Regions from separate parts of the Streptomyces sp. NPDC101225 genome, predicted to be linked through region 2. Evidence: riboswitches for the same ligand, from Rfam matches in the RefSeq annotation. Region 2 holds a riboswitch; each other region holds the start of a gene.
The links. A riboswitch is a leader RNA that binds a small molecule or an ion and turns the genes downstream of it on or off. The one in region 2 is predicted to bind thiamine pyrophosphate.
Positions count from the first base shown of each region.

Region 1: another riboswitch for thiamine pyrophosphate. It lies ahead of thiC (phosphomethylpyrimidine synthase ThiC); the one in region 2 lies ahead of ACIRPX_RS16215 (thiamine ABC transporter substrate binding subunit).
Region 3: another riboswitch for thiamine pyrophosphate. It lies ahead of thiO (glycine oxidase ThiO); the one in region 2 lies ahead of ACIRPX_RS16215 (thiamine ABC transporter substrate binding subunit).

Region 1 covers NZ_JBIWOE010000016.1:50,793-60,218, reverse strand. Annotated here, with positions in the region: gene ACIRPX_RS22680 (cupin domain-containing protein) at 1-75, shown strand, start outside; gene ACIRPX_RS22675 (DUF5326 family protein) at 227-439, shown strand; gene ACIRPX_RS22670 (IclR family transcriptional regulator) at 885-1,619, shown strand; gene ACIRPX_RS22665 (SsgA family sporulation/cell division regulator) at 1,718-2,155, shown strand; gene ACIRPX_RS22660 (YibE/F family protein) at 2,256-3,755, opposite strand; TPP riboswitch at 3,826-4,014, shown strand; gene thiC (phosphomethylpyrimidine synthase ThiC) at 4,007-5,839, shown strand; gene ACIRPX_RS22650 (ANTAR domain-containing protein) at 6,585-7,343, shown strand; gene ACIRPX_RS22645 (GAF and ANTAR domain-containing protein) at 7,413-8,111, shown strand; gene ACIRPX_RS22640 (hypothetical protein) at 8,216-9,082, opposite strand; gene ACIRPX_RS22635 (metallophosphoesterase) at 9,277-9,426, opposite strand, start outside.
Region 2 covers NZ_JBIWOE010000009.1:214,487-223,912, forward strand. Annotated here, with positions in the region: gene ACIRPX_RS16205 (SRPBCC family protein) at 1-242, shown strand, start outside; gene rlmN (23S rRNA (adenine(2503)-C(2))-methyltransferase RlmN) at 382-1,488, shown strand; TPP riboswitch at 1,537-1,644, shown strand; gene ACIRPX_RS16215 (thiamine ABC transporter substrate binding subunit) at 1,732-2,811, shown strand; gene ACIRPX_RS16220 (ABC transporter permease) at 2,856-4,457, shown strand; gene ACIRPX_RS16225 (ABC transporter ATP-binding protein) at 4,458-5,489, shown strand; gene ACIRPX_RS16230 (LAETG motif-containing sortase-dependent surface protein) at 5,565-6,218, opposite strand; gene ACIRPX_RS16235 (LOG family protein) at 6,402-7,523, opposite strand; gene ACIRPX_RS16240 (VOC family protein) at 7,639-8,046, opposite strand; gene ACIRPX_RS16245 (hypothetical protein) at 8,142-9,426, opposite strand, start outside.
Region 3 covers NZ_JBIWOE010000007.1:73,649-83,074, forward strand. Annotated here, with positions in the region: gene ACIRPX_RS12595 (NAD(P)/FAD-dependent oxidoreductase) at 1-703, opposite strand, end outside; gene ACIRPX_RS12600 (hypothetical protein) at 749-1,090, opposite strand; TPP riboswitch at 1,144-1,255, shown strand; gene thiO (glycine oxidase ThiO) at 1,253-2,407, shown strand; gene thiS (sulfur carrier protein ThiS) at 2,404-2,604, shown strand; gene ACIRPX_RS12615 (thiazole synthase) at 2,608-3,402, shown strand; gene pknB (Stk1 family PASTA domain-containing Ser/Thr kinase) at 3,521-5,440, shown strand; gene ACIRPX_RS12625 (deoxyribonuclease IV) at 5,475-6,350, shown strand; gene ACIRPX_RS12630 (DUF4396 domain-containing protein) at 6,419-6,922, shown strand; gene ACIRPX_RS12635 (sulfite oxidase-like oxidoreductase) at 6,939-7,586, opposite strand; gene bfr (bacterioferritin) at 7,761-8,240, shown strand; gene ACIRPX_RS12645 (bacterioferritin-associated ferredoxin) at 8,254-8,487, opposite strand; gene ACIRPX_RS12650 (class II 3-deoxy-7-phosphoheptulonate synthase) at 8,633-9,426, opposite strand, start outside.

The DNA.
Region 1 (9,426 bases), on a different contig from region 2:
GGCGTCTCCCACAAGTTCCACCACATCAGCGAGGACCTGCGGGTCCTGGTGGTGTTCTCTCCGCCCGAAAGCTGAGGCGCCCTCTCGGGGTTCCCTAGGGGTTCAGTCAGGGGAGGACAAGGGGTGCGGGACCCCCGCCGGCACCCCTGCCGGCTCTAGCATTGAGTGCAGGACATCGATGGAGCCCTGCGCACAGCAGCCGGGCGGAAAGATGAGGACGAGGGCAATGGGAGAGATTTTCGGCGGACTGCCGTGGTGGGTGAAGTGGGTCGCGGTGCCGGTCATCGCCCTGGTCGTGTTCGGCGGGCTGATAGCCAGCGTGGTCGGCTTCGTCATCGGACTGCTCTTCAAGGTGCTGGTCTTCGTGGCACTGGTCGGCGGACTGATCTACGTCGTGCGGAAGTTCATGTCGAGCTCGTCGTCACGAAGCGACTGGTGAGGCCCCTGGGACTCCGGTGACCGGTAACGGGAATCACCGGGTCCCTCGCGCGAGGGAAGTTTTCCGGACAGGCCGTCTCCAGGCGGCTACCGGCCATTAGAGTCCGGAAATCGACGCGGGGAAGACCCCGTCGGCGGCGTACCTTCCCACCCGTGTTCCCCGGCACGGTCTGCCCCTCGCGCTACGGGAGTAATCCTTGGTCACGGTAGACACCGCACTCGCGGATCCCCACGCACCTCCCGCTCCACCTCCGCGACACCGCATCAGGCCCCCGGAACAGCCGGGGCCTTCGACGCAGGAGCGCGCGACGCCGGCGCCCGCCCGCTCGCGTCCGGCCGCGCCACCACCGCCGTCGCGTCCGCACTCACCTCCGCCGTCCCGTCCGGCGGCACCCGCGGAGCCGTCCACGGACGCCTCTTGCGCACCCTCGCCGTCCGCGACCCTCATCGGGTCCGTCCAGCGCGCGATGCGCCTTCTGGAATGCGTCGCCGGGCACGAGAACGGAGCTCCGGCCAAACAGCTGGCCCGCGAGACGGGCCTGGCACTGCCGACGGCGTACCACCTGCTGCGCACCCTGGTCCACGAGGGCTATCTGTGCCGCGACCGGGGCCTGTTCTTCCTCGGTGACGCGGCGGTCCGGCTGAGCAGCGGCGCGGCCCAGCAGAAACGTCGCGGCACGATCGTGGACGCGCTCGCCCGCTGGCGGGACGCGCTCGGTGCGCCCGTGTACTACGCGGTGTACCGGGAGGGCGAGATCGAGGTCGTGTGCGTCTCCGACACCCCGGGCAATCCGGCGGTCGAGGAGTGGGCCGACTTCCGTGAGACCGCACACGCACATGCGGTCGGCCAGTGCCTGCTCTCCCAGCTGGACGAGACCGCCCGCCGCGACCACCTCGACCGCTACCCCGTGCGGCCCCTCACCCCGTACACGGTGCGTGACAACCAGGCGCTGCTGAGGCGACTCGAACGGGCTAATCGGCGGGAACCGGTGACGGAACGCCAGGAGTACGCACTCGGGACGGTCTGCGCGGCGATCCCGATCACCGTGGGCACCGCGGCCGGGACGATGGCCATCTCCCTGCCTGCTCATCAGGCTGATCGGCTGGTGCCGGCGGTCGAGCAGCTCCAGCGCGAGATCGGACAGCTGCTGGGGTCACTGGCGCTCTCTATCAGCATCTGAAAACTCACTCCTTGTGATCTGCTGTGTACTTTCAGCAAGATGCCCTCAGAGGCTGGGGATGATTCCCGGCCGTTCGGTTTCACAAGACGGGGTAGGCGATGCGCGAGTCCGTACAGGCAGAGGTCATGATGAGCTTTCTCGTCTCCGAGGAGCTCTCGTTCCGCATCCCGGTGGAACTGCGCTACGAGGCCTCTGATCCGTATGCCGTACGGCTGACCTTCCACCTGCCCGGTGATGCTCCGGTGACCTGGGCGTTCGGCCGTGAACTGCTCATCGACGGGGTGGGCCGGCCGTGCGGCGAGGGAGACGTACGGGTCTCGCCCGCCGAACCGGACTCGCTCACCGAGGTGCTGATCCGGCTTCAGGTGGGCTGTGACCAGGCGCTGTTCCGCTCGTCCACGGTGCCGCTCATCGCCTTCCTGGACCGTACCGACAAGCTCGTGCCGCTCGGCCAGGAGGGCTCCCTCGCGGACTTCGACGCCCATCTCGACGAGGCGCTGGACCGGATTCTGGCGGAGGAGCAGAGCGCGGGCTGACGGCCGGCGCCAGGCAGCGGCCGTAACGCTTCTGCGCGCGGCGGAGGGTTGCAGGAACGCTTCTGCGCCGGGCCTGTCCGCCGGCGCGGAAGCAGCCGGCTCAGCGCTTGCGGCGCCGGCCCCTGCCCGACCGTGCCGGAGCCGGTGCGGCGGCTCCCGGCGCCCTCGCCGCGACCGGCTCGGGCCCCGGCCGGTCGGCCGCGACCACCACGGCCGCGAGCAGCGTGGTGACGGGTACGGAGGCGACCAGGCCGATCGAGCCCACCAGGGTGCGGACGATCTCCTCGGCGACCAGCTCGCTGTTGGCGACCGTCCCCACGCCGCTCTGCGCGATGGAGAAGAGCAGCAGCAACGGCAGTGCGGCGCCCGCGTAGGCGAGGACGAGGGTGTTGACGACGGACGCGATGTGGTCCCGGCCGATGCGGATTCCGGCCCGGTACAGCTCACGGCGGCCCATCGAGGGGTTCGCCTCGTGCAGCTCCCAGACCGCCGAGGTCTGGGTGACCGTCACGTCGTCGAGGACGCCGAGCGAGCCGATGATGACGCCCGCGAGCAGCAGACCGCTCATGTCGATCGACGGGTAGAGGCCGTGGATCAGGCCGGTGCTGTCGTCCGTGTTGCCGGTCAGGGCGGCCCAGCCGATGAACCCCGAGCCGAGCACGCCGATCAGTGCGAGGGAGAGCAGCGTGCCGAGCACCGCCACGGACGTACGGGCGGACAGGCCGTGGCACATGTAGAGGGCGAGCAGCATGATGGCGCTCGCCCCGACCACCGCCACGAGCAGCGGGTTCGAGCCCTGCAGGATCGCGGGCAGGATGAAGAAGGTCAGCACCATGAAGCTGACGGCCAGCGCGACCAGCGCCATGACACCGCGCAGCCGCCCGACGACCACGACGGCGAGCGCGAAGATGCCGGCGAGCAGCGCCATGGGGAAGCGGCGGTCGACGTCGGTGACCGAGTACTGCAGTTCCTTGGGTGCGGAGGGCTCGTAGGCGGCCACGACCTTCTCGCCCTCGTGCAGCTGCCGCGACTGGTCCGGCTGCACGATCTCGGTGAACGTGCGGCCCTTGTCCTTGCCGGTGTCGACGTGGATCGTCGCCTTCTTGCAGGTGCCCTTCTCCGGCTGCCGGGCGGAGGAGCCCGCGGTGCCGGAGGTGTCGCCCGCCGAGGCCTGTCCGGAGCCGTTCACCGCCGTGCAGCTCACGTTCACGACCTGGGCGACCGTCGCCTGCTGGGTCTGCCGGTCGAATCCCACGCCGGATCGCTGGTGGGCCGGTGCGCCCCCGGGCCACAGCACCACGAGCCCGACCACCACGGCCGCGGCGAACGGGATGAGCACCGCCGCGATGACCTTGCGCAGGTGCCGGGAGACGGGCGCGGCGGGACCGTGGCTGTGCGAGTGCCCGTGAGCGGCGCCGGCATGGCCGCCGTGCCCGTGGCCGCTGCCCTGCCCGCCGGCGTGCCCGCTGTGATCACGGCCGGTACGTGGTCCGGCGCCGTGATCGTGGTGGGCATCGTGGCCGTACCCCTGGCCGCTGTCGGAGCCGGGACCGTGGGGCGGCTCCGGGGATGGGTAGGGGTGCCGGTGTGTCGTGGTCACGGCCCGATCATTGCAAGAACGCCGGGGCCCCCTGTTCAGCTCGCCGGAATTGACGCTAGCGTGGAGACACCTTTGCACACGCGGGAGCTCGGAGCACCGGGCTGAGAGGGCGCTGACCTCCGTCCCTGCGATGTTTCACGTGGAACATCACCGAAGTCGGGTGATGGTCCGACGAGACGTCGACAGACGGATATCGCTGCGTCGACCGCCGAACCTGTTACCGGGTAATGCCGGCGTAGGGAGTAGGTCTCATGACCAACAAGGACGTACGCACGCCTGCCTCCGACCAGGACGCACCGTCCCTTCCGGGCGAACAGTCCGCAGAACAGTCCTCGGAGGCCGGGAAGTCCGTCGGCTGGCACAAGGCGTATGTCGAGGGCTCACGCCCCGATCTGCGGGTGCCGGTCCGTCAGGTGCACCTCACCAACGGGCAGTCGGTCACGCTGTACGACACCTCCGGCCCGTACACCGATCCGCTCACCCACACCGATGTCCGCAGGGGGCTCGCCCCGCTGCGGGAGAACTGGATCGTCGCCCGTGGCGACACCGAGGAGTACGCGGGCCGCCCCGTACGCCCGGAGGACGACGGCATCAAGCACACCTCGCCGCGTGGCGGGCTGCGCAACCTCGACGCGGTCTTCCCCGGACGTCCGCGCCAGCCGCGGCGCGGACGCGAAGGGAAGGCGGTCACCCAGCTCGCCTACGCACGCCAGGGCGAGATCACACCCGAGATGGAGTTCGTGGCGCTCCGGGAGAACGTGGCGCCGGAGGTGGTCCGCGAGGAGATCGCGGCGGGCCGCGCGGTGCTGCCGGCCAACGTCAACCACCCGGAGATCGAGCCGATGATCATCGGCAAGAGGTTCCTGGTGAAGGTCAACGCCAACATCGGCAATTCCGCGGTGACGTCCTCCATCGAGGAGGAGGTCGAGAAGATGACCTGGGCGACCCGCTGGGGCGCCGACACGGTCATGGACCTGTCCACCGGCCGCAACATCCACACGACACGTGAATGGGTGCTGCGCAACTCCCCCGTGCCCATCGGCACCGTGCCGCTCTACCAGGCCCTGGAGAAGGTCGACGGCCGGGCGGAGGAGCTCACCTGGGAGATCTACAAGGACACCGTCATCGAGCAGGCCGAGCAGGGCGTGGACTACATGACGGTCCACGCGGGGGTCCGCCTGCCGTACGTCCCGCTCACCGCGAACCGCAAGACCGGCATCGTCTCGCGCGGCGGCTCGATCATGGCCGCCTGGTGCCTCGCGCACCACAAGGAGTCGTTCCTGTACGAGAACTTCGAGGAGCTCTGCGAGATCCTCGCCGCCTACGACGTCACGTACTCGCTGGGCGACGGTCTGCGGCCGGGTTCGATCGCGGACGCCAACGACGAGGCGCAGTTCGCCGAGCTGCGCACGCTCGGGGAGCTCAACACGATCGCCAAGCGCTTCCACGTGCAGACCATGATCGAAGGTCCGGGACACGTCCCGATGCACAAGATCAAGGAGAACATCGACCTTCAGCAGGAGATCTGCGAGGAGGCGCCGTTCTACACGCTCGGCCCGCTGACCACGGACGTCGCGCCGGCGTACGACCACATCACCTCCGGCATCGGTGCCGCGATGATCGCCTGGTGGGGCACGGCCATGCTCTGCTACGTCACGCCCAAGGAGCACCTGGGCCTGCCCAACCGTGACGACGTCAAGACCGGCGTCATCACCTACAAGATCGCCGCGCACGCGGCCGACCTCGCCAAGGGGCACCCCGGTGCCCAGGAGTGGGACGACGCGCTGTCCGACGCCCGGTTCGAGTTCCGGTGGGAGGACCAGTTCAATCTCGCCCTGGACCCGGACACGGCACGGGAGTTCCACGACGAGACCCTGCCGGCCGAGCCCGCCAAGACCGCCCACTTCTGCTCGATGTGCGGGCCGAAGTTCTGCTCGATGAAGATCAGCCAGAGCATCACGGAGCGGTTCGGTGGTGCGGCGGCTGAGGGGGCCTCGCCCGAGGAGATCGCCGAGGGCATGCTCCAGAAGTCGAAGGAGTTCGCGGCGAGCGGGAACCGTGTGTATCTGCCCCTGGCGGACTGAGCCCCCGGCGCGTCCGCACTCCACGGGCCCTTCCCTCCCCGACGGCGAGGGAAGGGCCCGTGCGGTGCGGCACGGCACCCGCCGTGGGTGGGCGTGGTGGCCGGCGCCTTCACGGCCGGCGTCCGCGCGGGCGCCGTTTCCGGGGTGATCGCCCGGACGGAGAAGACACGCCGACGCCGCTTGCTGCGACGCGGACTGCGGGACGGCTCCGAGGAGAGGGCCCGCCTGCCGGCGCCGTACGGGAGGGGTCCGGCCCGGCGCCGTACGGGAGGGGTCCGGCCCGGCGCCGTACGGGAGGGGTCCGGCCCGGCGCCGTCCTTAGAGGTCGAAGGCGTGCGCGGCGGGCGGGCCGGCCCACCCCAGGGAGGGAGCCGTTCGAGCCGGGCACGCCCACCGCGACGGGCCGCGCGCCGGAGACGACGGCCGGCGCGCCACGGAGCGTCGCGGTGCCGCGCCACGGCGTCGCGGTGCCGCGCCACGGAGTGTCGTGGCTCCGGCGTGTGCCCAGCGGCCGGCCGGTCGTCGCGTTTCCCCCACCGCGGGCCGTGGCGCCGGTCGCGAGCTGTTCGTACGAGTGCGTCCGGGGAGTACCGCCTGACGGCTGTCGGGCTCCATGAGCCGGTTGTCGCGAATGCGGTGGTTCTGTTCCCGCCCGTGCGGGACAGCGGGACAATGACAGCGGGCCAAGCCCCCGGGCCGGATCGTCGCACAGCGACGGTGGCAGGGGGCGAAGGAGGAGTGCTCGATGGCGCAAGGGGAGCGCGACGAACGAATCGCGCAAGCATTCCTGGAGTTGGCCGACACCCTGGTGGAGGGCTTCTACCTGGTCGATTTCCTGCATGTCCTCACCGATCACATGCTCGAACTGCTGGATGTGACGGCGATCGGGGTGATCATGGTCGACACCCGGGGACGGCTGGTGGACGTGACCGCGTCCACGCACACCGCGCACCAACTGGAAGAGGCGCAGATCGAGTTCGACGAGGGACCGTCGAAGGACTGCTGCCGTCAGCACGAGCAGGTCGGCCCCGTGGACCTGACCCGGCAGGCCGCCGCCGAACGCTGGCCACGCTTCACCAAGGCGGCCCGCACGGCCGGATTCGCCGCGGTGGCCGCCATCCCGCTGCGCCTGCGCGAGGAGGTCATCGGCGCGGTGAACGTCTTCCACGCCCTCCCCGTCGGCCTCCACCCGGCGAGCCTGCGCCTGGGACAGGCCCTCGCGGACGCTGCGACCATCGGCATCCTGCACCAGCGCCTGGCCCAGGACCAGGCCGAACGGGTCGGCCAGCTGCAGACCGCGCTGAACAGCCGGATCATCATCGAGCAGGCCAAAGGCGCCCTCGGGGCCCAGCTGGACATCTCGCCCGACATCGCCTTCGACCGCCTGCGCGCCCACGCCCGCAGCAACCGGAGGTCACTGACCGACCTGTGCCGACTCGTCGTCGAGGGCCGCGTGTCCGCCGGGATCTTCGCCACCGCGCAGGATCGCCCGCGCCGCTCGTGACGCTTGTTTCGTGCCGTCCTGCGGCCCGCGCCGCCGGCGCCCCACCGCACTCAGTCAAGGAGCCCCGCGGTGCCCGCAGAAACCCCCGACATCCCCGGCCTGCTGGCCGTCGCCACCCAGGAGGGCCACGGCCTGACGGCGCTCTCGCCCGGAGCCTGCGCGACCGCCCTCGGCCTCGACAGCCTCACCCTCTGCCTGCTCGACCACTCCGGCCTCGAACTCGTCTGGTACGACCCGGCGGACACCGCCGGGGTCGCCTTCGAGGATCTCCAGTTCACCCTCGGTGAGGGCCCCACCGTGGACGCGGCCCGCACCGGTGACGTCGTACTCGTCCCCGATCTGCACGCCGTGCCCGAGGACCGGTGGCCTGCCCTGCTCGCCGCCACGCACCCCAAGCCCGCGCAGGCCGCACATGCCGTCCCCGTCCATCTGGGGGTGGCCCGGCTCGGCGTCCTCACCGGCCACCGCAGTACCGTCGGCATGCTCACCCGCCCCGAGATGAGCGATCTGCTCGCCCTCGCCGAAGGCGTCACGGCGATCCTCACCACGCCCCACGGCATCCACGACATGAGCAGCAGCAACCCGCTGCCGCTGCATCGTGCCCTGATCCACCAGGCGACCGGCGCCCTGACCGTTCTGCTCGGCATCTCCGTGGAGGAAGCCCTCGCGCGCCTGCGCGCCTACGCCTTCACCCACGACATTCCCCTCATGGACGTGGCACACGACGTCGTCGACCACGGGTTCGACCTGGACGGTCTACCCCGCTGACCACGTGAGGGGATCGAGGCGGGCACGGCGCAAGGGGTGTTCGGCCTGCGCTCCCCCGGCCGGCCCCGGCGGACGGTTCCGCTGCGGAGGGCGCAAGCCGGCCGTCACTCCGGCTGGTGTTCCGGGCCTCCGAACTCCGGGCTGGTGTAGTCGGGGCTCGAGAAGCTCGGGCGCGGTCCGGTGGCGCCGTCGTCCGGGCTGCTGAAGCCGGGGCGGTCGTAGCCCAGACTCGGCATACGGCTGGTCGGCGTCCGCGGTGTGGTGCTGTGCAGCGCCGCTGCGGCGCCCGGGTCGGCGAGGGCCTCCCCGAGGAACGGCATGATGCCGCGCTCCAGAAGCGCCTCGCGCCAGGCCTCTCTGGCCAGCGCCACGTCCCCGCGCAGTTCGCCGTACGGCCCGCTCTCCGACGACGGCCTGTTGCGCAGAGCGGTGAGCAGCAGTCCGACGGCGGCGACCAGGATCGCCGCCGCGGTCAGGGCGCCGAACACCCAGCCGGCGGTGATCATGGTCTTGCCGAACACCTGGCCGGGGTCGAGCGACCTGATGACATAGCCGACGAGCAGGAAGATCACCGCGGCTGTTCCGGCGAGGACCGGCGTGAGGACGGCGGCGACGGCGACGGCGCCCGCGCCGGCTGTCTCGGCGGCCTCGCCGAGGGTGGTGGCGAGCCCCATCGCCGGCCCGCCGGGCTCCGAGGAGCCCGCCTCGCGGGTGGACGACGGGGTGGACGACGCCGGCTGGCGCAGTTCCTCGCGCACCTTCACGTAGTGCTGGTACTCGGTCGCCGCGGCCGCCGTGATGAGCGCGGAGGCGTTGAGCGCCATGGTGCGCAGCTGTTCGGCGTTGAGCCGCTGTCCCACAGCGGCCAGTTCCGGGCGGTTTGGGGCGGAGCGCAGCGCCTCGTCGAGGACCCGCTCGTATTCCTGGCGGTCCTCACTCAGCAGGTGCTGCGGAACGCTGTTCATGTGCATCCCCCGATGCTCCGTAGGGCTTGGGGCTCGCATGCCAACGAGCCGTCGGGCAGAAACGGAGGGGAGCCTGCTACGGATAAGCCGATGGTAGAGCGGTCACGGCACGTGGTGACAGGGGGTTTCCAGAAATTGGCCGCCGGCCTGCACCGTTCGTCGTGATTCCTCCTGCGGGAGGTCGCCTGCCCTGTGAACGTTCAGATATCCAGGGGAAGTTGTTGCACCAGTAGCTTTCCGGCCATGGTCACTCCGCCGTCCATCGCGATGGCCAGCCCCTCGGCGTAGACGTGCGGCCCCTCGACCACCGGGCCCGCGCTGTCCTCGCCGTCCTCGGACCCGACCTCGCC
Region 2 (9,426 bases):
CGCACAGCTGGGGGCTGCGCGGCGTCGACGGCCCGGTCAGGGGCACCTTCCACGGGGCGGTGGAGCCGCTCGACGACGGCCGCCGCGCCCGTTTGACGATGGACCTGGACTTCGAGGGGCACGGCATCGGAAAGGTCCTGCTGCCGCTCCTCGTCCGCCCCCAGGTCCGCAAGGAACTCCCGCGCAACGAGCAGCTCCTCAGGAACAAGCTGGAGCACACGGCGAGCGACTCTCAGCAGTAGCCGACGGGCGACGCTCCCCACCGGTCCACGGCCCACCCGACCCCCCGCCCCGGCCACCGATGCGGTGCCTGCGCCGGTGCGGGGGCACACCTGCGGCGGCAGGTTGTCACACCAGTCGATCTGCGACACTGGTACCGCCATGCCTAAGCCCGGAGAACTCACTTTCGTAGCCCCCCGCGGAGCCAAGAAGCCGCCGCGGCATCTTGCCGATCTCTCGCCCGCCGAGCGCAAGGAGGCGGTCGCCGAGATCGGGGAGAAGCCGTTTCGTGCCAAGCAGCTCTCGCAGCACTACTTCGCGCGGTACGCGCACGACCCGGCGGAGTGGACCGACATCCCCGCCGGTTCGCGCGGCCGGCTGCAGGAGGCGCTGCTGCCCGAGCTGATGAGCGTCGTACGGCATCTGTCGACCGACCAGGGCACCACCCGCAAGACGCTGTGGCGGCTGTTCGACGGGACGCTCGTCGAGTCCGTGCTGATGCGGTACCCGGACCGGGTCACCATGTGCATCAGCTCGCAGGCCGGCTGCGGGATGAACTGCCCCTTCTGCGCCACCGGGCAGGCCGGGCTGGACCGGAATCTCTCCGCCGCGGAGATCGTCCATCAGATCGTGGACGGGATGCGGGCCCTCAGGGACGGGGAGGTGCCCGGCGGGCCGGCGCGGCTGTCCAACATCGTCTTCATGGGGATGGGCGAGCCCCTCGCCAACTACAAGCGGGTCGTCACGGCGATCCGCGCGCTCACCGACCCGGCCCCGGACGGGCTCGGGCTCTCGCAGCGCGGCATCACCGTCTCGACCGTCGGGCTCGTGCCGGCCGTCCACCGTCTCGCCGACGAGGGACTGAAGTGCCGGCTGGCGATCTCGCTGCACGCCCCCGACGACGAGCTGCGCGACACCCTCGTCCCCGTGAACACGCGGTGGAAGGTGCGCGAGGTCCTCGACGCCGGGTTCGAGTACGCCGGCAGGAGTGGGCGCCGGCTCAGCATCGAGTACGCGCTCATCCGGGACATCAACGACCAGGCCTGGCGCGGCGACCGCCTCGGACGGCTGCTCAGGGGCAAGCCCGTGCACGTCAACCTGATCCCGCTCAACCCGACGCCCGGCTCGAAATGGACCGCCTCCCGTCCCGAGGACGAGAAGGCCTTCGTCGAGGCCATCGCCGCACACGGTGTACCGGTGACGGTCCGGGACACCCGGGGGCAGGAGATCGACGGGGCCTGCGGTCAGCTCGCGGCCACCGAGCGGTAACCTGAGCCGGTACGAACACCCGTACCGAACACCCGTACACACATCTGCATATTCCGACAGGGGAGCGCCACAGCGCTGAGAGTGCGGCAACCGGGCCGCAGACCCTCTGAACCTTGCCCAGGTCATTCTGGGTAGGAAGTTCGGTGATCACTCAAGCTGTTGCGCCCTGCCCGGGAGCCGTCGGCCCTGTCCGCCGGTCCCGGGCAGGGCCGCGTCTCTTCCTGGTCAGCCAGGAGGAATTCGGTGAACAACTACAGGAAGCTCGCGGCAGCCGCCGTGGGTCTCGGCCTCGTCACGCTGTCCGCCTGCGGGTCCTCGTCCGGCAGCGGCGGCTCCGGCGGCTCCACGTCCGTCACCCTCGTCAGCCACGACTCCTGGGCCGTCTCGAAGAGCGTCCTCGCCGACTTCGAGAAGCGGTCCGGCTACACGGTCCACGTCCTCAAGGACGGCGACGCCGGGCAGGCCGTCAACAAGGCCATCCTCACCAAGGACAACCCGCAGGGCGACGTCTTCTTCGGCGTCGACAACACCCTGCTCTCGCGGGCGCTCGACAACGGCCTCTTCCAGCCGTACGAGGCGAAGGGCTCCGACATGATCCTGCCGGAGTTCCGCGTCGACCAGGCCAAGCACCGGGTCACCCCCATCGACTCCGGCGACATCTGCGTCAACTACGACAAGGCGTACTTCAGCAAGCACGGGCTGACGCCGCCGCAGTCGTTCGACGACCTGGTCAAGCCCGAGTACAAGAACCTCCTCGTCACGGAGAACGCCGCCACCTCCTCGCCGGGTCTCGGCTTCCTGCTCGGCACGGCCGCCCGGTACGGTGACGGCGGCTGGCAGGGCTACTGGAAGAAGCTCAAGGCCAACGGCGTGAAGGTCGTCGACGGCTGGGAGCAGGCCTACAACGAGGAGTTCTCCGGCTCGGCCGGCGGCAAGAAGGCCAAGGGCGACCGGCCGCTGGTCGTCTCCTACGCCTCCTCGCCCCCCGCCGAGGTCATCTACGCCGACCCGAAGCCGAAGACGGCGCCGACCGGGACGGCGTACGGCACCTGCTTCCGGCAGATCGAGTACGCGGGACTGCTCAGCAACGCCAAGAACACCAAGGGCGGCAAGGCGCTGCTGGACTTCCTGGTCAGCAAGGAGTTCCAGGACGACATGCCGCTGAACATGTTCGTCTACCCGGTGCGCAAGGCCGCCCGGGTTCCGGCCGAGTTCCAGAAGTACGGGCAGCCGGCCAAGGACCCGGAGCGGATGGCGCCCGGCAAGATCGCCGAGAACCGTGACCAGTGGGTCAAGTCGTGGACGTCACTCGTACTGAAGTAGCCGTCCGTGCCCGGCGCGCGGGGAGCGCGGCGCGGCTCGGCCTCATGGCCGTGCCCGTCGCGTTCTTCGCGCTGTTCTTCGCCTGGCCCGTGGCCGCGATCGTGGCGCGCGGGCTCAAGGTCGACGGCACCTGGCGGTTCGGCCGGATCGCGGACGTCGTGGCGCAGTCCGACATCCGGCACGTCCTGTGGTTCACCACCTGGCAGGCGCTCGCCTCGACCGCGCTCACGCTGCTGATCGCGCTCCCCGGCGCATACGTCTTCGCGCGCTTCGACTTCCCCGGCAAGCAGGTGCTGCGGGCCGTGGTCACCGTCCCGTTCGTGCTGCCGACGGTCGTCGTCGGTACGGCCTTCCTCGCGCTCGTCGGCCGCGGAGGGTTCCTCGACGCACTGTGGGGGGTACGGCTGGACACCACCGTGTGGGCCATCCTGCTCGCGCACGTCTTCTTCAACTACGCCGTCGTCGTCCGTACCGTGGGCGGCCTGTGGGGCCAGCTCGACCCGCGGCAGGAGGAGGCCGCGCGGATGCTGGGCGCCTCGCCGCTGCGGGCGTGGCGGAGGGTGACGCTGCCCGCGCTCACGCCCGCCGTCGCCGCGGCCGCGCTCATGGTCTTCCTCTTCACCTTCACCTCCTTCGGCGTGGTGCAGATCCTGGGCGGGCCCACCTTCTCCACGCTCGAGGTGGAGATCTACCGGCAGACGTCCGAGATCTTCGACCTCTCCACCGCCGCGGTGCTCACCGTCGTGCAGTTCCTGGCGGTGGGCGCGATCCTCGCGGTGCACGCCTGGACCGTACGGCGGCGCGAGACGGCCCTGCGCCTGGTCGACGCGTCCGTGACCGCGCGGCGGCCGCGCGGGGCGCGGGAGTGGGGGCTGCTCGCCGGCGTCCTCGCCACCGTCGCCGTGCTGCTCGTGCTGCCGCTCGCCGTGCTGGTGCAACGGTCGCTGGACGCCCCGGACTTCGGCTACTACCGGTCGCTGACCCACGACGGCGGCGGCACCTTCCTCGTCCCGCCGATCGAGGCGATCGGCAACTCCCTCCAGTACGCGGCCGCCGCCACCGCCATCGCGGTGCTGATCGGCGCTCTCGCCGCCGCGGCCCTCGCCCGCCGGGACGCGGGCCGGCTGGTGCGTGCCTTCGACGCGCTGCTGATGCTGCCGCTGGGCGTCTCCGCGGTGACCGTCGGCTTCGGCTTCCTGATCGCCCTCGACAAGCCGCCGCTCGACCTGCGCGCCTCCTGGATCCTGGTGCCGCTCGCCCAGGCGCTGGTGGGCGTCCCCTTCGTGGTGCGGACCATGCTGCCGGTGCTGCGGGCGGTGGACGCGCGGCTGCGGGAGGCGGCGGCCGTGCTCGGGGCGTCTCCCTGGCGGGTGTGGCGGGAGGTCGATCTGCCCCTGGTACGGCGGGCGTTGCTGGTCGCGGCGGGTTTCGCGTTCGCCGTGTCGCTCGGGGAGTTCGGGGCGACCGTGTTCATCGCGCGCCCCGACAATCCGACGCTGCCGGTCGCCGTGGCGCGGCTCCTCGGACGCCCGGGAGACCTCAACTACGGGCAGGCGATGGCCCTTTCGACGATTCTGATGGTGGTGTGCGCGGTGGCGCTGCTGGTGCTGGAGCGGTTGCGTACCGATCGGACGGGGGAGTTCTAGATGCTGCTGAGCCTGCGGGAGGCGACGGTCCGCTTCGGCGGCCGGGCCGTGCTCGACGCCGTCGGCCTCGATGTCGCCGAGCACGAGATCGTGTGTGTGCTCGGGCCCAGCGGCAGCGGCAAGTCGACGCTGCTGCGGACGGTGGCGGGGCTGCAGCCCCTCGATGGCGGCCGGGTCTCGCTCGACGGCCGGGACCAGACGGGCGTGCCCGCCCACCGGCGGGGCGTGGGCCTGATGTTCCAGGACCACCAGCTCTTCCCGCAGCGGGACGTGGGCGGCAACGTCGCCTTCGGGCTGCGGATGCGCGGTGCCTCCCGCCCCCAGCAGGAGGAGCGGGTGGGGGAGTTGCTGGATCTCGTCGGCCTCCCGGGGGCCGCCCGCCGGGCCGTCGCGTCCCTCTCCGGCGGGGAGCAGCAGCGGGTGGCGCTGGCCCGGGCGCTCGCGCCCCGTCCCCGGCTGCTGATGCTGGACGAGCCGCTGGGGCAGCTCGACCGCTCGCTGCGGGAGCGACTGGTCGTCGAACTGAGGGAACTCTTCGGGCGGTTGGGCACCACCGTCCTCGCCGTGACGCACGACCAGGGCGAGGCCTTCGCGCTCGCCGACCGGGTCGTGGTCATGCGCGACGGGCGGATCGCGCAGTCCGGTACCCCGCTGGAGGTCTGGCAGCGGCCCGCGGACGCGTTCGTGGCCCGTTTCCTCGGCTTCGACAACGTGGTCGAGGGCGCGGTGGCCGGCCAGGCCGCGGACACCCCGTGGGGCAAGCTGCCGGTGCCCGAGGACACCCCCCAGGGCCCGCGCACGCTCCTCGTGCGCCCCGCCGGCGTCCGTCTGGTCGCCGCCGACCAAGGTCTGCGCTGCACGGTCGCCGCGCGTACCTTCAAGGGCACCCACGTCGCCCTGCGCCTCCAGCCTCAGGAGGCGCCGCGCCTGGAGGCGGCGTGCGCGCTGCGGGCGGCGCCGGAGGTCGGGGACACGGTCGGTGTGGAGTTCGACGCGGCCGAGATCGTCGTACTGGCCCGACCGTCGGCCTGACGGTACGCCTGACACGACCGTGGCCCGTCCCCCGGGGATACGGGGACGGGCCACAGCGGCAGTGCGGGTCGGGCGTCAGCCCTTGGTGCTCGCGCCACGACGACGCATGCCGAAGAAGACGGCGCCGCCGCCGACCACGACCAGGGCGCCCGCGACACCGGCGATGAGGCCGGTGTTGGAGTTGGCACCGGTCTCGGCCAGGTTCGAGTCACCGGCCGCCGGGGACGGCGCGTTGCTCGAGGTGCCGGCCGGAGCGGAGCTGCTCTCCGAGGCGGACGGGGTCGCGCTCGGGGTCTCGTCGGCCGGAGGCGTGCTGCTCTCCGACTGCGACGGGGTCGGCTCGCCCTTCGAGCAGCCCTCGGAGGGGGTCGTCAGGTTCGGCGTGATGTCCTTGTCGACGATCGGGCGGTTCTTGTTCTTCCCGGCCGTGACGTGGACGCGGTACTCGGCGTTCGGCTTCCAGTCCTCGTTGAAGGTGACGGTGACGCCCTCACGGGAACCGGTGACCTCCTGCTCACCGACCTTCTGGACGTCCGCGCCGTTGTTCTCGAGGAACACGGTGATCGTGGCCGGGGTGCCGGAGCCGTCCTTGTCGGTGACGGTGATGACGCCCTGGGTGCCGTCGCACTTGGCTTCGGCGGAGAACTCGCTGATGTTGCAGGCGAGCGCGCTGCCCGCGGCGCTCAGGGCGAGCGCGGAGGAAGCGGCGGCGACGCCCAAGATCTGCACGGAACGACGGGTTATGGACACGTTTGCCCTTCACGGGATGTTCAACTGCGGGGGGCTGACATGGGAAGTGAATCATCGTCGGAGGCGAAGCCTCACTCTCCCCAAGAGACTCACAGGTCTATAAGCGTTCCATAAGGAGTGTCAATGCGTAGGCGGGGCCCGGCCGTTGGCTTTGCCTTCTTATTAACCGCAGAGACGTTTCAACGCCTCCGGAGCCTCCTCGATACGGTCAACGAGGGCGATACGGGACTCCATCGACCGTTCCCGGGCGAGCGCCCGCAAGAGGGGCCACGTGGGCAGCCGCTCCGTCCAGTGCGCGCGGTCGACGAGCACCATGGGCGTCGGTTCGCCGCGTGACTCGTAGTAGTTGGGCGTCGCGTTGTCGAAGATCTCCTGTACGGTCCCGGCGGCACCCGGCAGGAAGATCACGCCCGCGTTGGAACGGGCCAGCAGGCCGTCCTCGCGGGTGGCGTTGGCGAAGTACTTGGCGATGTGCGACGCGAAGGCGTTCGGCGGCTCGTGGCCGTAGAACCAGGTGGGGATGCCCACGGAGTGGTTGCCCTTCGGCCAGCGCGTCCGGATCTCGAAGGCGGCCTGGGCCCACTCGGTGATCGAGGGCGTGAAAGAGGGTGCCTTGGCGAGCAGTCGGAGGGCCTCGTCCAGCATCGCGTCGTCGTACGGCGCCGTGTACGCGCCCAGGTTCGCCGCCTCCATCGCGCCCGGGCCGCCGCCGGTCGCCACGGTGAACCCGGCGCGGCTCAGCTCCCGGCCCAGGCCCGCGGCACCGGCGTACACCTCCGTGCCGCGCTTCATCGCGTGACCGCCCATGACGCCCACCACCCGCGCGCCGCGCAGGAGTTCGTCCAGGGCGTCGGAGATGGAGTCGTCGTGGACGGCGCGCAGCATCGAGGCGTATATGTCGCCGTCGGCCCTGGTGCGCCGGAACCACGCGTAGGCGAGGGCGTCCGGGGTGTGCGCGTAGCCCTGCTCCAGCGAGGCGAACAGGTCGGCGGGCGTGTAGAGGTGACCGCGGTAGGGGTCGAAGGGCAGGTTCGGGACGGGCGGGAAGACCAGGGCGCCGTCGCCGCGGATCTTCGCCGCCGCCTCCTCGCGCATCGCGCAGCCGAGGAAGACGGCCCGGGCGGTGTCGGTGGTGAGCAACTCCCGCGTACGGTCGGTCAGATCGACGGCCTGCACGCGGCATCCGGCGAGGGTGCCGCGCGCCGAGACGGTCGCGTCGAAGTCCTCGAGCGTCTCGATCTCGTGCTCGTCGTGGTGGGCCGCATGGGCCGGGCTCGTGTGCACGGGCCCATGCTAGGCACCGCGTGCTCCGGCGGAGGGTGCCCAGCCCGCGGCGAGGAGGCGGGGGTGCGGGGGCCGCCGCCCGTCGCACCGGGCGGCCGAGGCGGTACGCCGCGGCTCAGCCCTGGACGGCCGCCGGGTCCATCCACATGACCTCCCAGGAGTGGCCGTCGAGGTCGTCGAAGGAGCGGCCGTACATGTAACCGTGGTCCTGGACGTCGTCGTTGGCGGTGCCGCCGGCCGCGACCGCCTTGCCCACCAGTTCGTCGACCTTCTCGCGGCTCTCCGCGCTCAGGCAGATCAGCACCTCGCTGGTCTTCGTGGAGTCCGCGATCTCCTTCTTCGTGAAGTCCGCGTAGCGCTGCCTGCCGAGCAGCATCGCCACGATGGTGTCGCTGATCACGACGCAGGCGCAGTCGTCCGTGCTGAACTGCGGGTTGATCGTGTAGCCGAGCTCCGTGAAGAACCTCTTCGACGCGGCGACGTCGTCGGTGGCCAGGTTCACGAAGATCATCTGCTGGTACATGCGAGCCTCTTCCCTCGGGCGGATGCCGGTCGCGGGGGTAGACCGGTGGCCCGCGCGGAACTCATCGGTTCCCGGGGATCGTGTGCCACCACGGATCAGCGGGCCAGCGGAAGCGCCGCCAGCTCGGCCACGACCAGGGTCAGCGGGCCGAACACGGCGAGCAGGGCGCCGGCCCGCAGCCCGGCGGCACCGCGCAGCATCGTCACGGGCGCGCCGAGCCGCAGCAGCGCGGCCGTGGTGTCGGACCGGGCCTGCCTGGCCTCGACGGCCGCGGTCAGCAGCGTGGTCACCGCGCAGCCGGCGACGAGCAGCGTGCCGAGGGTGGTGAGCGGGCCGAAGCCGGGCCGGTCCGCGTCGAACAGCGCCGCCATGGCGACCATCCCGGAGGCGACCGCGCAGAGGACACCGAGCGGGCGTCCGATGCGGGTGGCCTCCTCCATCAGCACGCGGCCGGCGAGCAGCCTCAGGGCGCCGGGGCGCGCCGACTGCAGCAGGCGGCCGCACAGATGGGTCAGGCCGGGGCCTGCGAGGGCGAGGCCCAGGGCGGTGAGGACCCAGCCGATGAGGATGCCGGGCGCGCCGGTGGCGAGACCGCCGGGCAGGGCGAGCCGGGAGCCGCCCGTCGCGCCCCCGGCGTAGGCCTCGACGGCCAGGCCGGCGGCCAGGACCGCGACACCCCAGGGCAGTCCCGCGGGCGGGTGGCGCGGAGCCGGAGGCCGGGCGGGGTCCGGGTCGGGGTCGGGTGCGGGGGCGGCCGGGCGCTCGGTGGGCGCGGACATGACCGCCGCGGGCAGGACGGCGTCGGCGGACCGGTGGCCCGTGCTGCCGCCGCGCAGGCGCGCGCCGAAGCGGCCGTACGCGCCGAAGGTCTCCTGCGCCACCGACCTGCCGTACGCGCCGAAGCGGCCGTAGCCCCTCGGCGCCGCGGCCGGACGGGCGTCGCGCGGGCGCAGGACCAGCGCCACGGTGGTCGAGGCGATCGCCGGCACCAGCGCCAGCAGGGTCAGGGCCGCCGGGAAGGGCAGCGGCCGGCCCGCGGCGAGGAAGGCGGCGGCCGTCCCGCCGACGGGCCCGCCCGCGACGTCGCCGCGCAGCTGGAGGAAGACCAGCAGGGCCAGCAGCGAGCCCAGTGCGCAGGACAGGGCCGTGGTGGCCGCCGAGATGGTCATCAGGCGCCCCGGGCCCAGGCCGACGGCCGAGAGGCCGGGACGGGGCCTGGTGGCCGGGTCGGTGCGGGCCACCGCGGTCGCGAGGTGGACGGTGGCGGCCAGCGGGGTCAGGCACCAGGCGAGCCGCAGCGCCGAGGAGGCGGGGCTCTCGGCGTGGCTCATCGCGTAGCCGAGGACGCACAGCAGGAGGAAGCCCGTCCCGGCCGACGCC
Region 3 (9,426 bases), on a different contig from region 2:
CCGCGCCCGCGGGCAGCCGCGAGCCGTCGTCGAGGACGACCGCGCCGGGCTCGACACGCTCCACGCGCGTGTGCGTGCGCAGTTCGACGCCGGCGTCGGCGTACCAGGCGGCCATCGGGGCGGCCACCTCGGCGGGCAGGGCGCCGGCGAGCGGCCGGTCCGCCGCCTCGACGACCGTCACCGCGCAGCCCGCCTCGCGCGCGGCCGTGGCGAACTCGGCCCCGATCCAGCCCGCGCCGACCACCACGATGTCGTGCTGCCGGGCGAGGACGGGCCGCAGCCGGTCGGCGTCGTCCAGGGTGCGCAGCAGATGCACACCGGGGACGCCCTCGGCGCCCGGCAGCCGAATCGGTTCGGCACCGGTGGCGAGCACGAGGACGTCGTAGCGGACGGGCCCGGCCTCGGTGTCCAGCCGGTGCTCGGCGGGGCGCACGCCCAGTACCTCGCACCCGAGCCGGAGTTCGATGCCGAGCGCCTCGAAGTCGACGTCGAAGGCGGAGCCCTCGGACTTGCCGAGCAGGACGGCCTTGGACAGCGGGGGCCGGTCGTAGGGCTGGTGGGGCTCGGCGCCGATCAGGGTCACGCGGCCGGTGAAGCCCTGTTCGCGCAGCGCCACCGCGGACTGCACCCCGGCCATGCCCGCGCCGACCACGACCACGTGCCGCGAGGGCGGCCCGCCCGTCTCCTGCGTCTGCTCGCTCACCTGATCACCCTAGCCAACTGACACAGTGTCAGTCAGCGGTCGCGCTCACTCGGTGACCTGCTCCACAACACTGGTGCCGCTGCCGGTCCCCGACTCCCACTCCCAGCTCTCCTCCAGCCGCACGCGCCCGTCCGGCAGCTCCACCACCGTGGACACGCAGTGCCCCGAGGACGTCGTCCCGTCCCGCTTGAGCTGCACGTACCGGAAGTCCAGCCGGTCACCGTCCCGGGTACCCACCAGACGGCCCCGTACGACATCCCCGCCCGCGTACTCGGCCCAGATCCCGCCGTCCTTCTCGTGGTACGTGAACCGCGTCCGGGTGCCCACCTGACCTGGGGCCTGGTCGGCGACGGGGGCGAGGACGAGTCCGTCCAGCGAGCGGGGCACGGCGGGAGGCTCCCTTACAGAGGCGCGGAGGGTCGGGCTAGGGTGGCCACCGTACAAGCACTCGCGGGAGCCCGGACGCACCGGGCTGAGAGGGAGGCTGGCGGCCTCCGACCGTACGAACCTGATCCGGGTCATGCCGGCGAAGGGAGGGGCTGGACGCCCATGTCGTCACGTACGTCCGACGTCCTCGTCATCGGGGGCGGAATCATCGGCCTGGTCACGGCCTGGCGGGCCGCGCAACGCGGGTTCGCCACGGCCGTCGTGGACCCCGAGCCGGGTGGCGGGGCCGCGCAGGTGGCCGCCGGGATGCTCGCCGCGGTCACCGAACTGCACCACGGCGAGCAGACCCTGCTCGGCCTGAACCTCGCCTCGGCCCGCCGCTATCCGGAGTTCACGGCCGAGCTCACCGAGCTCACCGGGCACGACCTCGGCTACCGCCGGTGCGGCACGCTGGCCGTCGCGCTGGACGCCGACGACCGCGCCCACCTGCGCGAACTGCACGCCCTGCAGCGGGCGTCGGGCCTGGAGTCGGAGTGGCTGTCGGGCCGCGAGTGCCGGCGCCTGGAACCGATGCTCGCGCCGGGCGTGCGCGGTGGGCTCCGGGTCGACGGCGACCACCAGATCGACCCGCGGCGGCTGGCACGCGCGCTGGTCGCCGCCTGCGAGCACGCGGGCGTGGTCTTCCACCGCCAGTGGGCCGAGCGCTTCCACGCCGTACGGGACCGGGCCCGCGGTGTCACCACGGCGGACGGCACCGCGCTGGGCGCGGGCCAGGTGGTGCTGGCCGCCGGCAGTCTCAGCGGGCGGCTCCCGGGGGTCCCGGGCGACGTGCTGCCGCCGGTGCGGCCGGTGAAGGGGCAGGTGCTGCGGCTGAGTGTGCCGCGGCGGCTCGCGCCCTTCCTCAGCCGCACCGTGCGCGCCGTGGTGCGCGGCAGCCAGGTCTATCTGGTGCCGCGCGAGAGCGGCGAGCTGGTGATCGGCGCGACCACCGAGGAGCTCGGCTGGGACACGACGGTCACCGCGGGCGGGGTGTACGAGCTGCTGCGCGACGCGCACGAGCTGGTCCCCGGCATCACCGAGCTGCCGCTGACGGAGACGCGTGCGGGCCTGCGTCCGGGCTCCCCCGACAACGCCCCTCTGCTCGGCCCGACGCAGCTGCCCGGTCTGCTGCTGGCCACCGGGCACCACCGCAACGGCGTGCTGCTGACGCCGGTGACCGGCGACGCCATGGCGCACGTCCTGACCACCGGCGATCTCCCGCACGAGGCCCTCCCGTTCACCCCGAGGCGCTTCGGGCGCGTGGAGCAGCCCGCATGAACATCTCCGTCAACGGGGAGCTCCGGGAGTTCGCTTCCGGCACGGCTCTCGACACCGTTGTGCGGGCGCTGACCGCGGCCCCCACCGGAGTGGCCGCCGCGCTCAACGAAACCGTCGTCCCGCGCGCGCAGTGGCCGTCGACGCCCCTCTCCGAGGGGGACCGCGTCGAGGTCCTCACCGCCGTCCAAGGAGGCTGACCCATGGCCGACGATCCCTTCGCCATCGGCGGTACGTCCTTCACGTCCCGCCTGATCATGGGCACCGGCGGTGCCCCGAGCCTCGACGTGCTGGAGCGGGCGCTGGTGGCGTCCGGCACGGAGCTGACCACGGTCGCGATGCGGCGCGTGGACCCCTCGGTGCACGGCTCGGTGCTCTCCGTCCTGGACCAGCTCGGCATCCGGGTGCTGCCGAACACGGCCGGCTGCTTCACCGCCGGGGAGGCGGTGCTGACCGCGCGCATGGCGCGCGAGGCGCTCGGCACCGACCTGGTCAAGCTGGAGGTCATCGCCGACGAGCGCACCCTCCTGCCCGACCCGATCGAGCTGCTCGACGCCGCCGAGATCCTCGTCGACGACGGTTTCACCGTGCTGCCGTACACCAACGACGACCCGGTCCTCGCCCGGAAGCTGGAGGACGCCGGCTGCGCGGCGATCATGCCGCTCGGCTCGCCCATCGGCTCCGGTCTCGGCATCCGCAACCCGCACAACTTCCAGCTGATCACCGAGCACGCGCGCGTGCCGGTGATCCTGGACGCGGGCGCCGGTACGGCCTCGGACGCGGCGCTCGCGATGGAACTGGGGTGCGCGGGTGTGATGCTCGCCTCCGCGGTGACGCGGGCGCAGGAGCCGCAGCTGATGGCCGAGGCCATGAAGCACGCGGTGGAGGCGGGCCGGCTGGCGCACCGGGCGGGCCGCATCCCGCGCCGGCACTTCGCCGAGGCGTCCTCGCCGCACGAGGGGCGCGCGCACCTGGATCCCGAGCGTCCCGCGTTCTGAACGCACGTTCGACGGGCCTCGGCAACCGGTGCGAGGTCCGTCACAGGTCGGCTGCAGTCACGCCCCGATCCGGCAGGATCGGACGGCCTTGTCGGTCACGGCTCGTACACTCACCTGCGTGGATACGACCCTTCAGGACCCTTTGGTCGGGCAGGTGCTCGACGGGCGCTATCGCGTGGACGCGCGGATCGCGGTCGGCGGGATGGCCACGGTCTACCGGGCCCTGGACACCCGCCTGGACCGCGTGCTCGCGCTGAAGGTGATGCACCCGACGCTCGCCGCCGACGGCACCTTCGTCGAGCGGTTCATCCGGGAGGCGAAGTCGGTCGCCCGGCTGGCCCACCCGAACGTGGTGCAGGTCTTCGACCAGGGCACCGACGGGTCGTACGTCTATCTCGCCATGGAGTACGTCGCCGGGTGCACCCTGCGCGACGTGCTGCGCGAGCGCGGGGCACTGCAGCCGCGCGCCGCCCTGGACATCCTGGAGCCGGTCCTCGCCGCGCTCGGCGCCGCGCACCGGGCCGGATTCGTGCACCGGGACATGAAGCCGGAGAACGTCCTGATAGGGGATGACGGCCGGGTCAAGGTCGCCGACTTCGGGCTGGTCCGGGCGGTGAACACCGTCACCAGCACGACGGGCACCGTCCTCGGCACCGTCTCCTACCTCGCACCGGAGCAGATCGAGCACGGCATCGCCGACCCCCGGGTCGACGTGTACGCGTGCGGTGTCGTCCTGTACGAGATGCTGACCGGCGACCGCCCGCACGGCGGGGACTCGCCGGCCACCGTGCTCTACAAGCACATCCACGAGGACGTCCCGCCGCCGTCGGCCGCCGTGCCGGGGCTGGCGTACCCGCTGGACGAGCTGGTCGCGGTGGCCACCGCCCGCGCCCCGGAGCGCCGTCCGCAGGACGCGGTGGCGCTTCTCGCGCACGTGCGGGACGTACGGGTCTCGCTCGACGCGGACCAGCTCGACGCGATGCCGCCGCAGGCCCTCGCCCCGGCCCACCAGGACATCTCCCAGGACCGTACGAGTGTGATCCCGCGCGCGGTGGCGATGCAGCAGCAGCTGCCGGTGAACGAGGACGAGGTGCTGCGCACCAGCCGGCTGGAGAGCCCGCCGCCCCTGCCGCCGCGCCGCCGTGGCGCGGGCGCCCGGCGGGGTCCGGTCGCGATCGTCCTCGCCGTGCTGCTGGTCCTCGGGGTCGGCGCGGGCGTCTGGTACATCAACTCCGGGCAGTTCACCAAGGTGCCGCCGGTGCTGGCGAAGACGCAGACGCAGGCGCGCGAGCAGCTCGGGGACGCCGGCCTCGATCTCGGAAAGATCGAGCACGCCTACAGCGACACGGTGAAGCGCGGCACGGTCATCAGCTCGGACCCGGTGCCCGGTACCCGTGTCCGCGACAACGCGTCCGTGACGCTCACCATCTCCGACGGTCCGGAGACGGTGCGGGTGCCGGACCTGGAGGGCCGGACGCTGGCCGAGGCGAGGGCCCGGCTGAAGAAGGCCGCGCTGGAGCCCGGCATGGTCACCCGTGAGTTCAGCGACGAGGTGGACAAGGGCTCCGTGATCTCCACCTCCCCGGATGCGGGCACGACGCGGCACGCGGGCTCGGCGATCGCGCTGGTCGTGAGCAAGGGCTCCCCCGTGGACGTCCCGGACGTCACCGGGGAGGACCTGGAGGAGGCCAAGGCCGACCTGGAGGACGCGGGCCTGGCCGTGAAGGTCGCCCCGGGGCGGGTCAACTCCGAGTTCGACAAGGGCCAGGTCGCCACGCAGACGCCCGCGGGCGACGGCCAGGCCGCCGAGGGCGACACGGTCACGCTGACCCTGTCCAAGGGCCCGGTGATGGTCGAGGTCCCGGACGTCAAGGGCGACGGCGTCGACGACGCGAAGCGGACGCTCGAGGACGCCGGCTTCAAGGTCAGCGAGGACCGCGGCCTGCTGGGCCTGTTCGGCGACACCGTCAAGGACCAGTCCGTGAAGGGCGGCGACAAGGCGCCCAAGGGGTCGACGATCACCATCAAGATCCGGTGACGGAGCTCGTCGTACCGCGTGACACCCTGGACGGGTGAAGAGTCAGCAGCCCCGCAACCCCGTCGGCGGTCACGTCCCCGTGGCCGGCGGCCTGAGCTCCGTCGGCCTGTCCTACGCCCATGACCTCAAGGCCGAGGCGGTGCAGGTCTTCGTCGCCAACCCGCGCGGCTGGGCGACGCCCACCGGCAGTCCGCGGCAGGACGAGGAGTTCCGGGCGGTGTGCGAGGCGGAGTCGATCCCGGCGTACGTCCATGCTCCCTACCTGATCAACTTCGGTTCGCACACCGCGGCGACGGTCGAGAAGTCCGTGGCGTCGATGCGGCACTCGCTGCGGCGGGGGCGGGAGATCGGGGCGCTGGGCGTGGTCGTGCACACGGGCAGCGCGACCGGCGGCCGGGACCGCTCGGTGGCCCTGCGGCAGGTGCGGGAGCGGCTGCTGCCGCTGCTGGACGAGCTCACCCATGACGACGACCCGTTCCTGCTGCTGGAGTCGACGGCCGGGCAGGGCGCCTCGCTGTGCTCGCGGACCTGGGACTTCGGGCCGTACTTCGAGGCGCTGGACGCCCACCCCAAGCTGGGCGTCTGCCTGGACACCTGCCACATCTTCGCGGCCGGCCACGACCTGACCGGGCCGAGCGGCATGCACCAGACCCTCGATCTGCTGGTGGACACGGTCGGCGAGGGCCGGCTGAAGCTGATCCACGCCAACGACTCCAAGGACGTGGTCGGCGCGCACAAGGACCGGCACGCGAACATCGGCGCCGGCCACATCGGCGAGGACCCGTTCCGGGCGCTGACGACCCACCCCGCGACCGAGGGCGTACCGCTGGTCATCGAGACGCCCGGTGGCAAGGAGGGGCACGCGGCGGACGTGGAGCGGCTGAAGAAACTCCGTGATTCCCAGCCGTGAAGGAATACCCCCATGGGGTATACGGTTCCAGCCCGGTGCAGGAACCGTGACCCGACACTGGGGGCAGCATGGACCACGAGACACACGTACACGTACACGCGCCGGCCCGGCCGCACGCGCACCATCACCCCGCCGGGGCCACCTGGAGCACGGCCGCCCGGGCGACCCTGCACTGCCTCACCGGCTGCGCCGTCGGCGAGGTGCTGGGCATGGTGATCGGCACCGCGCTGGGCTGGGGCAACCTCTCCACGACACTCCTGGCGATCGTCCTCGCGTTCGTCTTCGGCTACTCGCTGACGCTGCGCGGGGTGCTGAAGGCCGGAGTCGGCTTCCGGGCGGCCTTCCAGGTGGCCCTGGCCGCGGACACGCTGTCCATCGCCGTGATGGAGCTGATCGACAACGGGGTGATCGCGCTGTGGCCCGACGCCATGGACGCCACCCTCGGCGACCTGCTGTTCTGGGCCTCGCTGGCGATCTCGCTCGCGCTCGCCTTCGCCGTCACGACACCGGTCAACAAGTGGATGATCGGCCGCGGCAAGGGCCACGCCGTGGTGCACGCGTACCACCACTGACGGCGTCCGCCGGGAGTCAGAGCTCGGGGCCGTCCCCGGGCTCCTCCTGGTAGGAGTAGCGCTGCTCCTTCCAGGGGTCGCCGAGGTTGTGGTAGCCGCGCTCCTCCCAGAAGCCGCGGCGGTCGGCGGTCATGTACTCCACGCCGCGGACCCACTTGGGGCCCTTCCAGGCGTACAGATGGGGCACGACGAGGCGCAGCGGGAAGCCGTGCTCCGCCGTCAGCAGCTCGCCGTCCTTGTGGGTGGCGAGGATGGTCCGCTCGGAGGCGAAGTCCGCGAGGCGCAGGTTGGAGCTGAAGCCGTACTCGGCCCACACCATCACATGGGTGACCGCGGGCGCGGGCGGCGCGATCCGGAGGATCGTCCGGGCCGGGATGCCGCCCCACTCGGCACCGAGCATGCTGAACTTCGTCACACAGTGCAGATCGGCCATGACGGTGGTGTACGGCAGGGCCGCGAACTCCTCATGGGTCCAGCAGCGCTTCCCGCCGTCCGCGGTGGCGCCGAAGACCCGGAACTCCCAGCGCTCGGGGCGGAACTTGGGGACGGGTCCGTAGTGCGTGACCGGCCAGCCCCGTTGCAGCCGCTGTCCCGGCGGAAGCTCGGGCTGTACCGCTCTTCCCGAATCGTCTTCTCCCGATCCACGCTCCACCGGCTGACCCATGCCTCCATCCTGACAGACCGGGAACGGTGCGCCTGACCGGCCGCTGCAAACAAGGGCAATTGCCATCAAGCCCGCACTTACCTACTAAGTGAAGACTTACTGGACGATCTTGGGTGCCGGTGCAATCATGCGGCCCAACCTGCCAGTTCCCCCCGCGCGGAAGGAGCCTCTGCGATGCAGGGCGACCCCGAGGTCATCGAATTCCTCAACGAGCAGCTCACCGGTGAGCTGACCGCGATCAACCAGTACTTCCTGCACGCGAAGATGCAGGAGAACTTCGGCTGGACGAAGCTCGCGAAGTACACGCGCCACGAGTCCTTCGACGAGATGAAGCACGCGGAGGTGCTCACCGACCGCATCCTCTTCCTCGAAGGGCTGCCGAACTACCAGCGGCTCTTCCACGTACGCGTGGGACAGACCGTCAAGGAGATGTTCGAGGCCGACCGGCAGATCGAGGTCGAGGCCATCGACCGCCTCAGGCGGGGCATCAAGGTGATGCGCGAGAAGGGCGACATCACGTCCGCCAACATCTTCGAGTCGATCCTGGAGGACGAGGAGCACCACATCGACTACCTCGACACCCAGCTGGAGCTGGTCGAGAAGCTCGGCGAGGCGCTCTACATCGCGCAGCTCATCGAGCAGCCGGAGAGCTAGTGCCGTGACCGCGCTAGGCGGCTTCGTCCAGTCCGGCCAGGGCGGGCTCGTCCTGCTCGACGAGTTCGCGGCGTGGAAACGCGCCGCGGCCGAGCATCGCCTGGATACGCCGTACACACGAACCGCAGTCGGTGCCCGCCTTGCAGGCGGAGGCTATCTGGCGGGGGCTGCAGGCGCCGTTCTCCGCGTGCTGCTCGACCTGCTGCTCGGTGATCCCGAAGCAACTGCAGACGTACACGCGGCTCACCTCCGGACGGGGTCGACTGGCCATCCCCGATGATCGGTGAGGCTAACCTAACCTTACCCGGCGGACAGGAAGCGCAAAAGTGGAGCGGGGCGCGGATCGTATGTGATCCGCGCCCCATTTCATGCCCTGGTAACAGGCGGACCCGTCACTGGTCCCTGTACATCTCCGCGACGAGGAACGCCAGGTCGAGGGACTGGCTGCGGTTGAGACGCGGGTCGCAGGCCGTCTCGTAGCGCTGATGCAGGTCGTCGACGAAGATCTCGTCGCCGCCGCCCACGCACTCGGTGACGTCGTCACCGGTGAGCTCGACGTGGATGCCGCCCGGGTGGGTGCCCAGGCCCTTGTGGACCTCGAAGAAGCCCTTGACCTCGTCGAGCACGTCGTCGAAGCGGCGGGTCTTGTGGCCGGAGGCCGCCTCGAAGGTGTTGCCGTGCATCGGGTCGGTGACCCAGGCCACGGTGGCACCGGAGGCGGTGACCTTCTCGATCAGCTCGGGGAGCTTGTCGCGGACCTTGTCGGCGCCCATGCGGACGATGAAGGTCAGCCGGCCCGGCTCGCGCTCCGGGTCCAGGCGCTCGATGTACTGCAGCGCCTCCTCGGCCGTCGTCGCCGGGCCGAGCTTGACGCCGATCGGGTTGCGGATCTTCGAGGCGAACTCGATGTGCGCGCCGTCCAGCTGCCGGGTGCGCTCACCGATCCACACCATGTGCCCGGAGACGTCGTAGAGCTGCCCGGTGCGGGAGTCGACGCGGGTCAGCGCGGACTCGTAGTCCAGCAGCAGCGCCTCGTGCGAGGAGTAGAACTCGACCGTCTTGAACTCCTCCGGGTCGGCCCCGCAGGCGTGCATGAAGTTGAGCGCGTTGTCGATCTCGCGGGCCAGCTGCTCGTAGCGCTGGCCGGACGGGGACGACTTCACGAAGTCCTGGTTCCAGGCGTGCA